One region of the Chitinophaga lutea genome, then DNA from elsewhere that is predicted to be linked to it. Evidence: riboswitches for the same ligand, from Rfam matches in the RefSeq annotation. Region 1 holds a riboswitch; each other region holds the start of a gene.
The links. Region 1 has a riboswitch for cobalamin ahead of EGT74_RS01595 (ribonucleoside-diphosphate reductase small subunit). Riboswitches for the same ligand answer to the same signal wherever they lie in the genome.

Region 1 (3,601 bases):
AGCAGAAAAACGGAATTTCCAGCTGGCTTTTAACCGGGATAACACCAAGGAGGACGTACTTTTCATACAGCTGTTCCAGGCTTTGGACAAAATGAAGGAGTACGACGAGGAGCAGGTTCTGAAGAAGGTGCCCGACATCAAAAAACAGCAGTTGAGCAATGTAAAGGCCCACCTGTACAAACATCTCCTCACCACCCTGCGTTTGCTGTATAAAACCAAGGATCCGCTGATCGAGCTGCGGGAGCAGCTGGACTATGCCCGTGTGCTGTACAACAAGGGGCTGTACAACCAGAGCCTGAAAATCCTGGCCAAGGCCAAAACCAGTGCGCGCGAGCAGGAGGAAGTGATGCTGTATTTCGAGATCGTGGAGTTTGAAAAGCTGATCGAAAGCCGCCACATCACCCGCAGCCTCGATAACCGGGCCGAGGAGCTGAGCGACGAAAGCCGCATCATCAACGAGCAGCTCAACAATGTGAGCAAACTCTCCACCCTGGCCCTGCGCATGTACGGCATGTACCTCAAGCTGGGCCATGCCCGGGACGAGAAGGATTCCCACATGCTGAAAAGCTTTTTCGAGACCAACCTGCCCGGCGTACGGCAGGGCAGCATGAGCTTTTACGAGCGCATCTACCTGTACCAGGCGTACTGCTGGTATTATTACATCCTCCAGGACTTCGTGATGTATTACCGGTATACCCAGAAGTGGGTGGACCTGTTCACCGAATACCCCGTGCTGAAAGACACGGATGTGGACCTGTATATCAAAGCCCTGCATAACCTGCTTACGGCGCACTTCCACACCATGAACCACGAGAAGTTCATCGAGGTGCTGGGCGTGATGGAGAGTTTCATCATCGAAAAGGAAGAAAGCCTCAACGAAAACACCCGTACCTCCGCCTTCGTGTACCTGTACACGAGCAAGATCAACAGCCACTTCCTCGACGGTACTTTTACCGAGGGGCTGAAGCTGGTGGCCGAGGTGGAGGAAAAAATCTCCGAGCACCAGCTGACAGTGGACCAGCACCGGGTGCTGGTGTTCTATTACAAGATCGCCTGCCTGTATTTCGGCAGCGGCGACAATAACAACGCCATTGTTTACCTGAACAAGATCATCCACCTGCGCATCGGCAACCTGCGAGCAGACATCCAGTGTTTTGCGCGCATCCTCCACCTGATCGCGCATTACGAGCTGGAGAACTACAGCCTGGTGGAATACCTCATCAAATCCGTGTACCACTTCATCGCCAAGAACAAAGACCTTAGCCAGGTGATGGAAGAGATCCTCAAGTTCCTCCGCAAAAACATGTACGCCAACCCCAAGGCGCTGCGCACGGCGTTCAGGGATCTGAAGGAAAAGCTCGAAGTGATCGCCAAAAACCCGTACGAGCGGCGCAGTTACCTGTACCTCGACATCGTGAGCTGGCTGGAAAGCAAAATCGAAGGCATTCCCGTGCAGGAGGTGATCAGGAAGAAGTTCCTCAACAAGGTGCCGCGGATTTAAGCAGGCGTGCCAGTTTCCCGACACATTTAACCTTTATTTCATATCAGGGGCGTGCATATCCATGTGTAAAAGTCGGGAATGTACACCCCTGCTACCTTCGCAAAATTGTTGTTTTCTTTATCCACATAGGGGGATAACTTATGAGTTTGCCTGGCTGCTCCGATCGTTACATTTGCATCAGTTCTTGACTTCGTTGCTTTGGCTTCTATCGAAAACAAAACGTGTGAATTAATAGGGAATCGTGTGGAACTCACGAGCAGACGCGCTACTGTGATCCCCTGACCCGTTTACCAACGGAAGATGCCGGAAACCTCCTACATGCCACTGTCCCGGAAACGGGGCGGGAAGGCACACCCGGCAAGGGAAAGCCAGGAGACCTGCCAAAGCAATGTTTTTGTCAAAACCTTCGCGAAACAAGGTAATGGCGATTTTGACCCTTAGAGTATCACTTCCAGGATATCATGCCGCCGTCCCCTCCCGTGAATAACAGGACAGTAAAGCCATATAAAAAAATATTTGTATGAGTAACGAGAATGAGATTTTATTGAAAGACAACAAAGACCGCTTTGTGCTGCTGCCGATTAACTATCCCGCTATCTGGGAACAGTATAAAAGGCACGAGGCCAGTTTCTGGACGGCGGAGGAGATTGATTTGTCGAGCGACCTGAAAGACTGGGCCGGCCTCAACGACGGCGAGCGCCACTTCATTTCGCATGTACTGGCCTTTTTCGCCGCGTCCGACGGGATCGTGAACGAGAACCTGGCGGTGAACTTCATGAGCGAAGTACAGATACCCGAAGCGCGCTGTTTCTATGGTTTCCAGATCATGATGGAAAACATCCACTCCGAAACCTATGCGCTGCTGATCGACACGTACATAAAAGACCCCGCTGAAAAAGACCGGCTGTTCCATGCCATCGACACCGTGCCTGCCGTGAAAAGAAAAGCGGAATGGGCGCTGCGCTGGATCGAGAACGGCAGCTTCGCCCAAAGGCTGGTAGCTTTTGCGGCCGTGGAAGGCATTTTCTTCAGCGGCAGCTTCTGCTCCATCTTCTGGCTGAAAAAACGCGGCCTGATGCCCGGTCTTACCTTCTCCAACGAGCTGATCAGCCGCGACGAAGGACTGCACTGCGAATTCGCCTGCCTCCTCTACTCCATGCTGCAGGGCAAACTCAGCGAACAGGAAGTGCATGAGATCATCGGCGACGCCGTGGCCATCGAAAAAGAATTCATCACCGACGCACTGCCGGCCGCACTGATCGGCATGAACGCCGACCTGATGAAACAATACATCGAGTTCGTGGCAGACCGCTGGCTGGTGGCACTGGGCTGCAAAAAAATGTTCAACAGCACCAACCCCTTCGATTTCATGGAAATGATCTCCCTGCAGGGCAAAACCAACTTCTTCGAAAAACGCGTGGGCGATTACCAGAAAGCGGGCGTAATGGGCACCAAAGAAACCCAGACGTTCAGCCTCGACGAAGACTTCTAATCAACTCCATATAAATTTTTCACCCATTAAATTCATTACACTATGTTCGTTATAAAAAGAGACGGAAGAAAAGAGTCTGTCAAATTTGACAAGATCACGGCAAGGGTAGAGAAACTGTGTTACGGACTGGCGCCTGAATATGTAGATTCAATAGATGTAGCGAAGAAAGTGATCCAGGGTTTATACGACGGCGTAACCACCACCGAGCTGGACAACCTGGCTGCGGAAACCGCCGCGTCCCTCACCACCAAGCATCCTGACTATGCGCAGCTGGCTTCCCGCATCGCGGTGAGCAACCTGCATAAAAATACCATCAAGTCGTTTTCCCAGACGATGAAAATCCTGTACGAATACATCGACCCGAAAACCGGCAAACCCGCCGGCCTGCTGAGCGACGAGGTATGGGACATTATCCGGGAGAATGCGGACATCCTCGATTCCACCATCATTTACGACCGCGACTTCGCCTTTGACTACTTCGGTTTCAAAACGCTGGAGCGTTCGTACCTGCTGAAAATCGACGGCAAGATCGCCGAGCGCCCCCAGCATATGTTCATGCGTGTGGCCGTTGGTATCCACAAGGAAGATATCGACTCCGCGATCAAAAC
Region 2 (3,601 bases), 2.2 Mb from region 1:
GTGAGCATCGCCTTCATGGGCAACTCCGTCTGCGCCTGCGCGAACTGCGTCCAGCGAACGGTCATATCGCGCGGCCGGCTTACATCGCCGTAAATAACCGGCGGTTTCACGCAGCGGCTGCCATAACTCTGCACCCAACCGTTCTGCGTAAACACAAAACCGTCCAGCATCTCGCCGAAATACTCCACCATGTCGTTCCGCTCAAACTCTCCGTGCACCAGCACATCCAGGCCTACTTCCTCCTGCCAGCGGATAGCCGACAAGGTTACCTCCTCGATGGCCGCATCGTATTGTTCGGCCGTGATAGCCCCTTTCCGGAACTGCGCGCGCAGCTGGCGCACCTCATCGGTTTGCGGGAACGAGCCGATGGTAGTGGTGGGCAGCAGCGGCAGGCGCAGCTTTTCGGTTTGCACCCGCTGCCTTTCCGGGAAAGCGCTCAGCCTGGCGGCGTCCGCATCCGTAATGGCCTGCGTGCGCTGCTTTACAGCGGGCACGTGAATCCTGGCCGATGTGCGGCGGCCGGCAATGGCCACGCTGTTGGCTTCCAGCAGGGCGGTATTCCCCGCAACAATCGCATCGAGCTCATACACTTCATGCAACTTCTGTTTGGCAAACGCCATCCACGAGCGCATTTCGGGGTCAAGGGCGGTTTCGAGCGACAAATCAGCGGGGGAATGCAGCAGCGAACAACCCGGTGCGATCATCACCCGGTCCTCCCCCAGCACCGCCACTGCTTTCCGTATATGCGACAACGATCGTTCGTAGTCGTTCTTCCAGATATTCCTTCCGTCTACCACGCCTAGAGACAGCGACGTTTTGGGCGGCATGGCTGCCAGTACGGCTTCGAGTTGATGAGGGGCGCGCGTCAGGTCGAGGTGGAGGCAGCATACCGGCAGGTTCACGGCCAGCTGTATATTATCGCGCAACCCTTCGAAATAGGTGGCGATCATCAGTTTCAGGCCTTTGCACTTGCGGGCGATTTCCGCGTAGGCGTTCCGGAAAGCCGCGGCTTCCGCCTCGCTGAGGTCCATCGCCAGGAAGGGCTCGTCGAGCTGCACCCATACGGCGCCGGCTTCCTGCAGCTTCTGCAACACCTCGATGTACACGGGCAGCAGTTTTTCCAGCAGCGATATCCGGTGAAAACCGCGTTCCTTTTCCTTGCCCAGCAGCAAATACGACACAGGGCCGATCAGCACCGGCTTGGGAATGGTGCCGGTGGTATGCCTGGCCGCGTCGAAAGCATTGAATACCTTGTTGGAAATGATGCGGAACTGCTGGTTGGCGGTGAATTCGGGAACGATGTAATGATAGTTCGTGTCAAACCACTTGGTCATCTCCATGGCGGTGATATCGAGCCCATGCTGCTGGTATCCCCTGGCCATGGCAAAATAAAGGTCGATCTCCGCGTTGCCCGGGACGTCCGTTACCACGGGGGCATAACGGTCCGGTACGGCGCCCAGCAAAAGGCTCATGTCGAGCACATGATCGTAAAAACTGAAATCGTTGCAGGGGATGAGGTCCATCCCAGCCTGTTGTTGCAATTGCCAGTGCTCCTCCTGAAGGCGCTTGGCGGTTACAAATAATTCACTGCGGCCGATGCGGCCCTGCCAGTACTGTTCGCAGGCTTTTTTAAGCTGGCGTGCGGCTCCCATCCTGGGGTAGCCAAGGTTGTGTTTAAGCATACGCATAAAACTTTTTAGTGAAACATTAATGTGCATTAATGTCCCTTACAGTTTCCGGTACGCTTTCAGGAATTGGGTAGAAGGTGAGGAATGATGAGACACGACGGGGCATGCCCATCCGTTCCCGACTACTGCTTCATTTCGCGAAAGCATTTGTCTTACACAGTGGGCAAGTATCCTGGCTCGTAACATTACTGCCGTTCTTCTCGTATTGTTCAGGTCAATACAATGAACATCGATGGCAGTAACACGTTGGTTACTTACAGTTGCGCGACAGCCCGTGATTTACACACGGTTCCTTATTAAAGACGGCTTTCACCGCCTACCGCACTGTGGAAAGAAAAGAAATAAGTAAAGAACTCAGGGGCAAATATAATAAGTTCCGTATAAAACAAGAGGCCGGTTTATCACCGGCCTCTCAGGGTTTTGCTACATCGCCTTAATTTCATCCATCAGTTTCTGTGCCAGTCCCTGTATCTTTGACGTTTCCTTCAGGGCCAGCTGGTATGTTTTTTCAGCGGCCTTCAGGGCCTCTTCCTTATATCCCATTTCCTGGCAGGCTTTCGCGTAGGTGCTTTGATTGCTGTATTCCCCGGGGGCAATTTCCGCTGCGCGCTTCGCCATTTTATAGGCCTGCTCCAGTACCTGCCTGTTTTTACCAGCCATATAGCTGCATCTGCGGGCCACGAAACTAAGTCCCATGTCGTCATTTTTCATGGCACCTTCCAGGGCTTCGTTGGTCAGTTTCACAAAGTCCTTCACATTGCCGCTGGTGAGGTAGTATTCCGCTTCCATCTGGAAAGCTTTCTTCTGCAATTCCTGCTCCGGCGATTGTTTCCAGGGGGCCAGCCGTGTAAAGAAAGCTACCGAGTCCTTTTTACGGATGAGGCCATAGAGCGCGGAGGAGATGAGCCTTTCATGCATCTTCTTCACCGGTTCTTCCCCGAATTTCTTTGCATACGCTTCGCGGTGCCGGATAAAATAAGCGCCCAAACGGTCGGTTTCGCTCCAGGTAAACTGCTGGATCGTTTTCCACCCGGTCGCTGTCAGCAGGTCTGTATCCTTCAGCTGCGCAATCAGCAACTGGCCTACGGAATCCGCCTTTTGCCGGTTAAAGTGCTGCAGCGCGATGGCGTATTCCAGCATCACTTCATTGCTGCGGTTACCGTCGTTGAATTTCTTTTCCAGCGCGGTAAATGAACGTTTGGGGTCGAGTGCTTTGCGGGCTTCCTCCATAAACGCATCGGCTTCCATACGGGAAGTAGCCTTGTGCACTATTTCGCCTTTGCCGTTCAGGAACAGGTAGGTGGGATACACCTTAACGCCATAGCGCTTGTTCAGGGCAGGGCCTTCGCCCTTTTCCATGTCCATTTTATAATTCACGAAGCGGGCGTTGTAAAAGGCCGCCACGCTATCGTTGACGAATACATTTTTTTCCATCCATTTACAGGGCGCGCACCAGGAGGTGTAACAATCCATAAAGATGAGCTTGCCCGTTTTTTCGCTTTCGGCCAGTACGGCTTTGAATTCACCCTGGCTGTTGAAGCGGATGCCTTCCTGTGCCTGAGCGGTTGCAAAAATGCAAACGCTCAGGATGGCAGAAAGAGAGAGGGTTTTTAATGATTGGTTCATGTCGGTAGTTTTTAATAACCAGGGTTTTGTTCGGTTACATCGTTAGACAGGCGCACTGTTGCCAGCGGCAGCGGGAGGATGTAACGGTTTTCATGCTGTACATTCGGTTTATAGTCAGACACTTTCAGGTTGCCTTCGGTTGCGTAACGGATGAGATCGTACCAGTCTTCACCGCTTTCCGCTCCGAGCTCCAGTATTTTTTCAATGCGGATTGATTCCAACAGGGCCGCACCGCTGAACCCGGAAATCTCCGGCATCCGGGCGCGACGACGTATGGCGTTCAGCGC
Region 3 (3,601 bases), 1.2 Mb from region 1:
ATGTTATCGAAGTTGCTCAGGAAATACAGCATGCCCACGATCAGCACCACGAACACGGTGAGCGCCGTTTCCTGCACCTGCGTTTTTCCGTTCACCCGTTTGAATACCGCGGGCAACACACCGTCTTCCGCCATCGCGTAATACATGCGCGGGTTGCTCATCAGGTTCACATTGGCATAGCCCAGCACGGAAAGGAAGAGCAGCACGGAAGTGATCTTGAACCCGTATTCGCCGAAGAAAACGCCGGCCATGCGGGCCGCCAGCGCATCGGTTTGTTTCAGCTGCTCGAAGCCCATCACTTTCACGTAGGAATAATTCACGGTGATGTACAGCAGCAAAATGATGGTGATGCCGAGGAAGATGGCTTTCGGCATGTTCTTCGACGGCTCCCGCACATCGCTGCCGAAGTTGATGGTTTGCTGGTAACCGCCGTAAGTAAAGAACACGGGCACGAGCGCCGCACCGAAGATGTAGGCCCAGCCATGCGTGACGGGCGCCGCCGCCTGCAGCGGCGCGGGCGCAATATGATTGGTAAATGCAGCCAGGCACAGCATCAGCACGAGCGTGATCTTGAACACCGTGAGCACGTTCTGCCAGCTGGCGCTCATGCGGATGCCGAGCATATTGATGATGTACAGCAGAACGATCGCGCCGATGGCGATGCCCTTGCGCCCGCCTTCATGCTGCAGCGTTTCCGGCAGCAGCACGGGACCGATGTATTCCGCGCCTACAAGGCATACCGCCGCCACGGACGCGGCGTTTGAAATCACGAGCGTCCAGTTGATCATGAAGGAATAGGCGGGATGGAAGCCGTAGGATAGTACTTTGTAAAAACCGCCGGCCACGGGGAAGCGCGAACCGATCTCGGCGTAGGTGAGCGCGCCGCAAAGGGTGACCAGTCCACCCAGTACCCACACCGTGTAAAACAGAACAGGCGTCCCCGTTTCGCGGGCAACGCTGATGGGCGTTCTGAAAATTCCCATTCCAATCACCAGTCCAACCACTATCATGGTAAGGTCGAAGGGACCCAGCTTCGGTTTAATGCTCATACTTACAAGATAACCGATTATTTAGATAAAATATCCGTAGGTTTGCCCCCGGTAAACGGTTGTCCAGGGCGATAACATCGCCTCCAGGGCATTAATAGGGAATCCGGTGAAAATCCGGAGCTATCCCCGTAGCTGTAATCCCGCTCCCTGCATTTGAAGGGAACGTTTTCCGGTATCTGCAACCACTGTTCTGTCTGACGGCAGGATGGGAAGGTACCACCGGAAAGCGGGAAAGCCAGAAGACCTGCCGCCTGCCTTTTATTCAATCCGCGCTTTCGGGTGAAAAGCGGAGGGTGTCGTGCACCGACGCGCATGTGATACTTTTCAATTTCCCCCTGCAAGCCTAAAATCTGTCAACCTTTCATTTACATGAAAACAACCAACTTCCCGTTGCTGGCCATCGCACTCATGACCGCCGCACCGGCTTTCGCCCAGGAACAGGATTCCGCAGGCGTTTCCCAGCTCAACACGGTAGTGGTGACCGCCACCAAGTTCGCTAAAAAACAAAGTGAAACCGGTAAAGTGCTGACGGTGATCACCCGTGAACAAATCGAAAGGAATGTGGGCCGCACCGTTACCGATGTGCTCAACGAACAGGCCGGTATCGTTATCAACGGCGCCGGTTCCAATCCCGGTAAAAACAAGGAGCTCTACTTCCGGGGCGCCACTTCGCAATACACCCCCATTCTGCTTGACGGCATCCCGGTAGCTGATGCCACCGGCCTCACCGGCGGCGCGATCGACCTCCGCCTGCTGCCCATCGACGCGGTGGAACGCATCGAAATACTCCGCGGCACACAGTCGACCCTCTACGGCGCCGACGCCATCGCCGGCATCATCAACATCATCACCAAAAAAGGCGGCAACAAACCCGTGGGTGGTTTCGGTAACCTCTCCTGGGGCAGCAACCGTAGCCTGAAAGGTACGGCCGGCCTGCAGGGCAAACACGAAAATGTAGACTACAATATAGCCTTCACGCATTTTGAAACAGACGGCATCTCCGAAGCTGCGCCTTTCGACACGGTGGCCAACCCGAAGTTCGATCGCGACGGGTACAAGCAGAACAGCTTCATGGCCAACGTAGGCATCCAGGCTACCGAACAGCTCCGCTTCACGCCTTACATCCTTTTCTCGGATTATAAAAGCGCGTACGACGGCGGGTCGTTCCAGGACAACCTGACCAACAACAACAAATCCAACATGGTGCACACCGGCATCCGCAGCCTGTACGACCTCGGCAAAGGCAAATTGTATGCGAATTTCGGGTACCAGAAAGTGACGCGGCACGATGAATCGGCCTGGGGCACCACCGACCTCGACGGGCGCGCCTACTTCGGCGACCTGTACGGCCACTACGACATCAACAGCTGGCTGCAGGCGCTCGTGGGGGTGGAATACCGCAAAACGGAACTGATGGACACCACGCTGACCGGCACCCGCACATTCGGTATCGGCAGCCAGTACAACACCAGCCCGTATGCCTCCCTGTTCATCAAAAACCTCCGTGGTTTCAGCTTTGAAGCAGGTGGCCGTTACACCCTGCATTCCCAGTTCGGCAATCACTTTACCTACACCCTCAATCCCTCGTACCTGGTCGCGGACAAAGTGAAAGTTTTCGCCAGCATCGCTTCCGGGTTCAAAGCGCCCACATTGACTTCCCTGTACAGCAGGTGGGGCAACCCGCTGCTGAAGCCCGAAAAAGCGACCAGCTATGAGGCCGGTGCGCAAACCTCGCTGCTGGGTGACAAGCTCGACCTGCGGGTGACCGGTTTCAAACGGGACATCAAGGATGTGATTTCCTACATCAACTACAAATACGTGAACTATAATAAACAGAACGATAAAGGTGTGGAAGTGGAAGTAACCGCCCGTCCCGTGAAAGGCCTTGAAATCAAAGCGTTCTACACGTATGTGGACGGCGCAGTGACCACGCAGGCATCCGTTCCCGGTAAAGACACCTCGTACAACAACCTCGCGCGCCGGCCCGCACATACCGGCAGCCTGAATGTGGGTTACCGCTTCTCCAAATTTTATGTGGGCACCAATATCCGCCACACCGGCGACCGCGACGATATTTATTATGCGCCCGGCTCGTTCTCCGGCGTACCGCATCCGCTCAAGGCTTACACCATCTGGGACATGTATGCGGAGTTCCGTTTCAACAATGCCGGCCGCGTGTTCGTGAATGCCAACAACATCACCAACAACAGGAAATACTGGGAAATTTACGGATATTCGGTGCAGGGCTTCACCATGCAGGCCGGTATCGCATTTCAACTTTAACGTTTTAAATCATTGGTATGTCTGTTAAAAACTTACAACCCCGCTTTTTCGTATTGCTGCTTTTCATCGTGGTGGCGGGCGTGTTGCGCGTAACGGCGGCGGGGCACCTTACACCTTTTTCCAACTTCTCTCCGCTGGGCGCCATGGCGCTGTTTGGCGGCGCCTATTTTGCGGATAAGTGGAAGAGCTACGTATTCCCGCTCGCAGCGCTGTTTGTGAGCGACGTTATCCTGATGCAGACGATTTACAAACAATATGCCGCCGGTTTT

Region 2: it holds a riboswitch for cobalamin, as region 1 does, so the genes downstream of both, metE (5-methyltetrahydropteroyltriglutamate--homocysteine S-methyltransferase) here and EGT74_RS01595 (ribonucleoside-diphosphate reductase small subunit) in region 1, are expected to answer to the same signal.
Region 3: it holds a riboswitch for cobalamin, as region 1 does, so the genes downstream of both, EGT74_RS06200 (TonB-dependent receptor plug domain-containing protein) here and EGT74_RS01595 (ribonucleoside-diphosphate reductase small subunit) in region 1, are expected to answer to the same signal.

Annotation. Positions count from the first base shown of each region.
Region 1 covers NZ_RPDH01000001.1:412,878-416,478, forward strand. Annotated here, with positions in the region: gene EGT74_RS01590 (hypothetical protein) at 1-1,501, shown strand, start outside; cobalamin riboswitch at 1,684-1,900, shown strand; gene EGT74_RS01595 (ribonucleoside-diphosphate reductase small subunit) at 2,022-2,993, shown strand; gene EGT74_RS01600 (ribonucleoside-diphosphate reductase subunit alpha) at 3,036-3,601, shown strand, end outside.
Region 2 covers NZ_RPDH01000001.1:2,612,137-2,615,737, reverse strand. Annotated here, with positions in the region: gene metE (5-methyltetrahydropteroyltriglutamate--homocysteine S-methyltransferase) at 1-1,682, opposite strand, end outside; cobalamin riboswitch at 1,834-2,028, opposite strand; gene EGT74_RS10555 (thioredoxin family protein) at 2,112-3,314, opposite strand; gene EGT74_RS10550 (RagB/SusD family nutrient uptake outer membrane protein) at 3,326-3,601, opposite strand, start outside.
Region 3 covers NZ_RPDH01000001.1:1,586,799-1,590,399, forward strand. Annotated here, with positions in the region: gene EGT74_RS06195 (APC family permease) at 1-1,049, opposite strand, end outside; cobalamin riboswitch at 1,089-1,315, shown strand; gene EGT74_RS06200 (TonB-dependent receptor plug domain-containing protein) at 1,419-3,332, shown strand; gene EGT74_RS06205 (DUF6580 family putative transport protein) at 3,350-3,601, shown strand, end outside.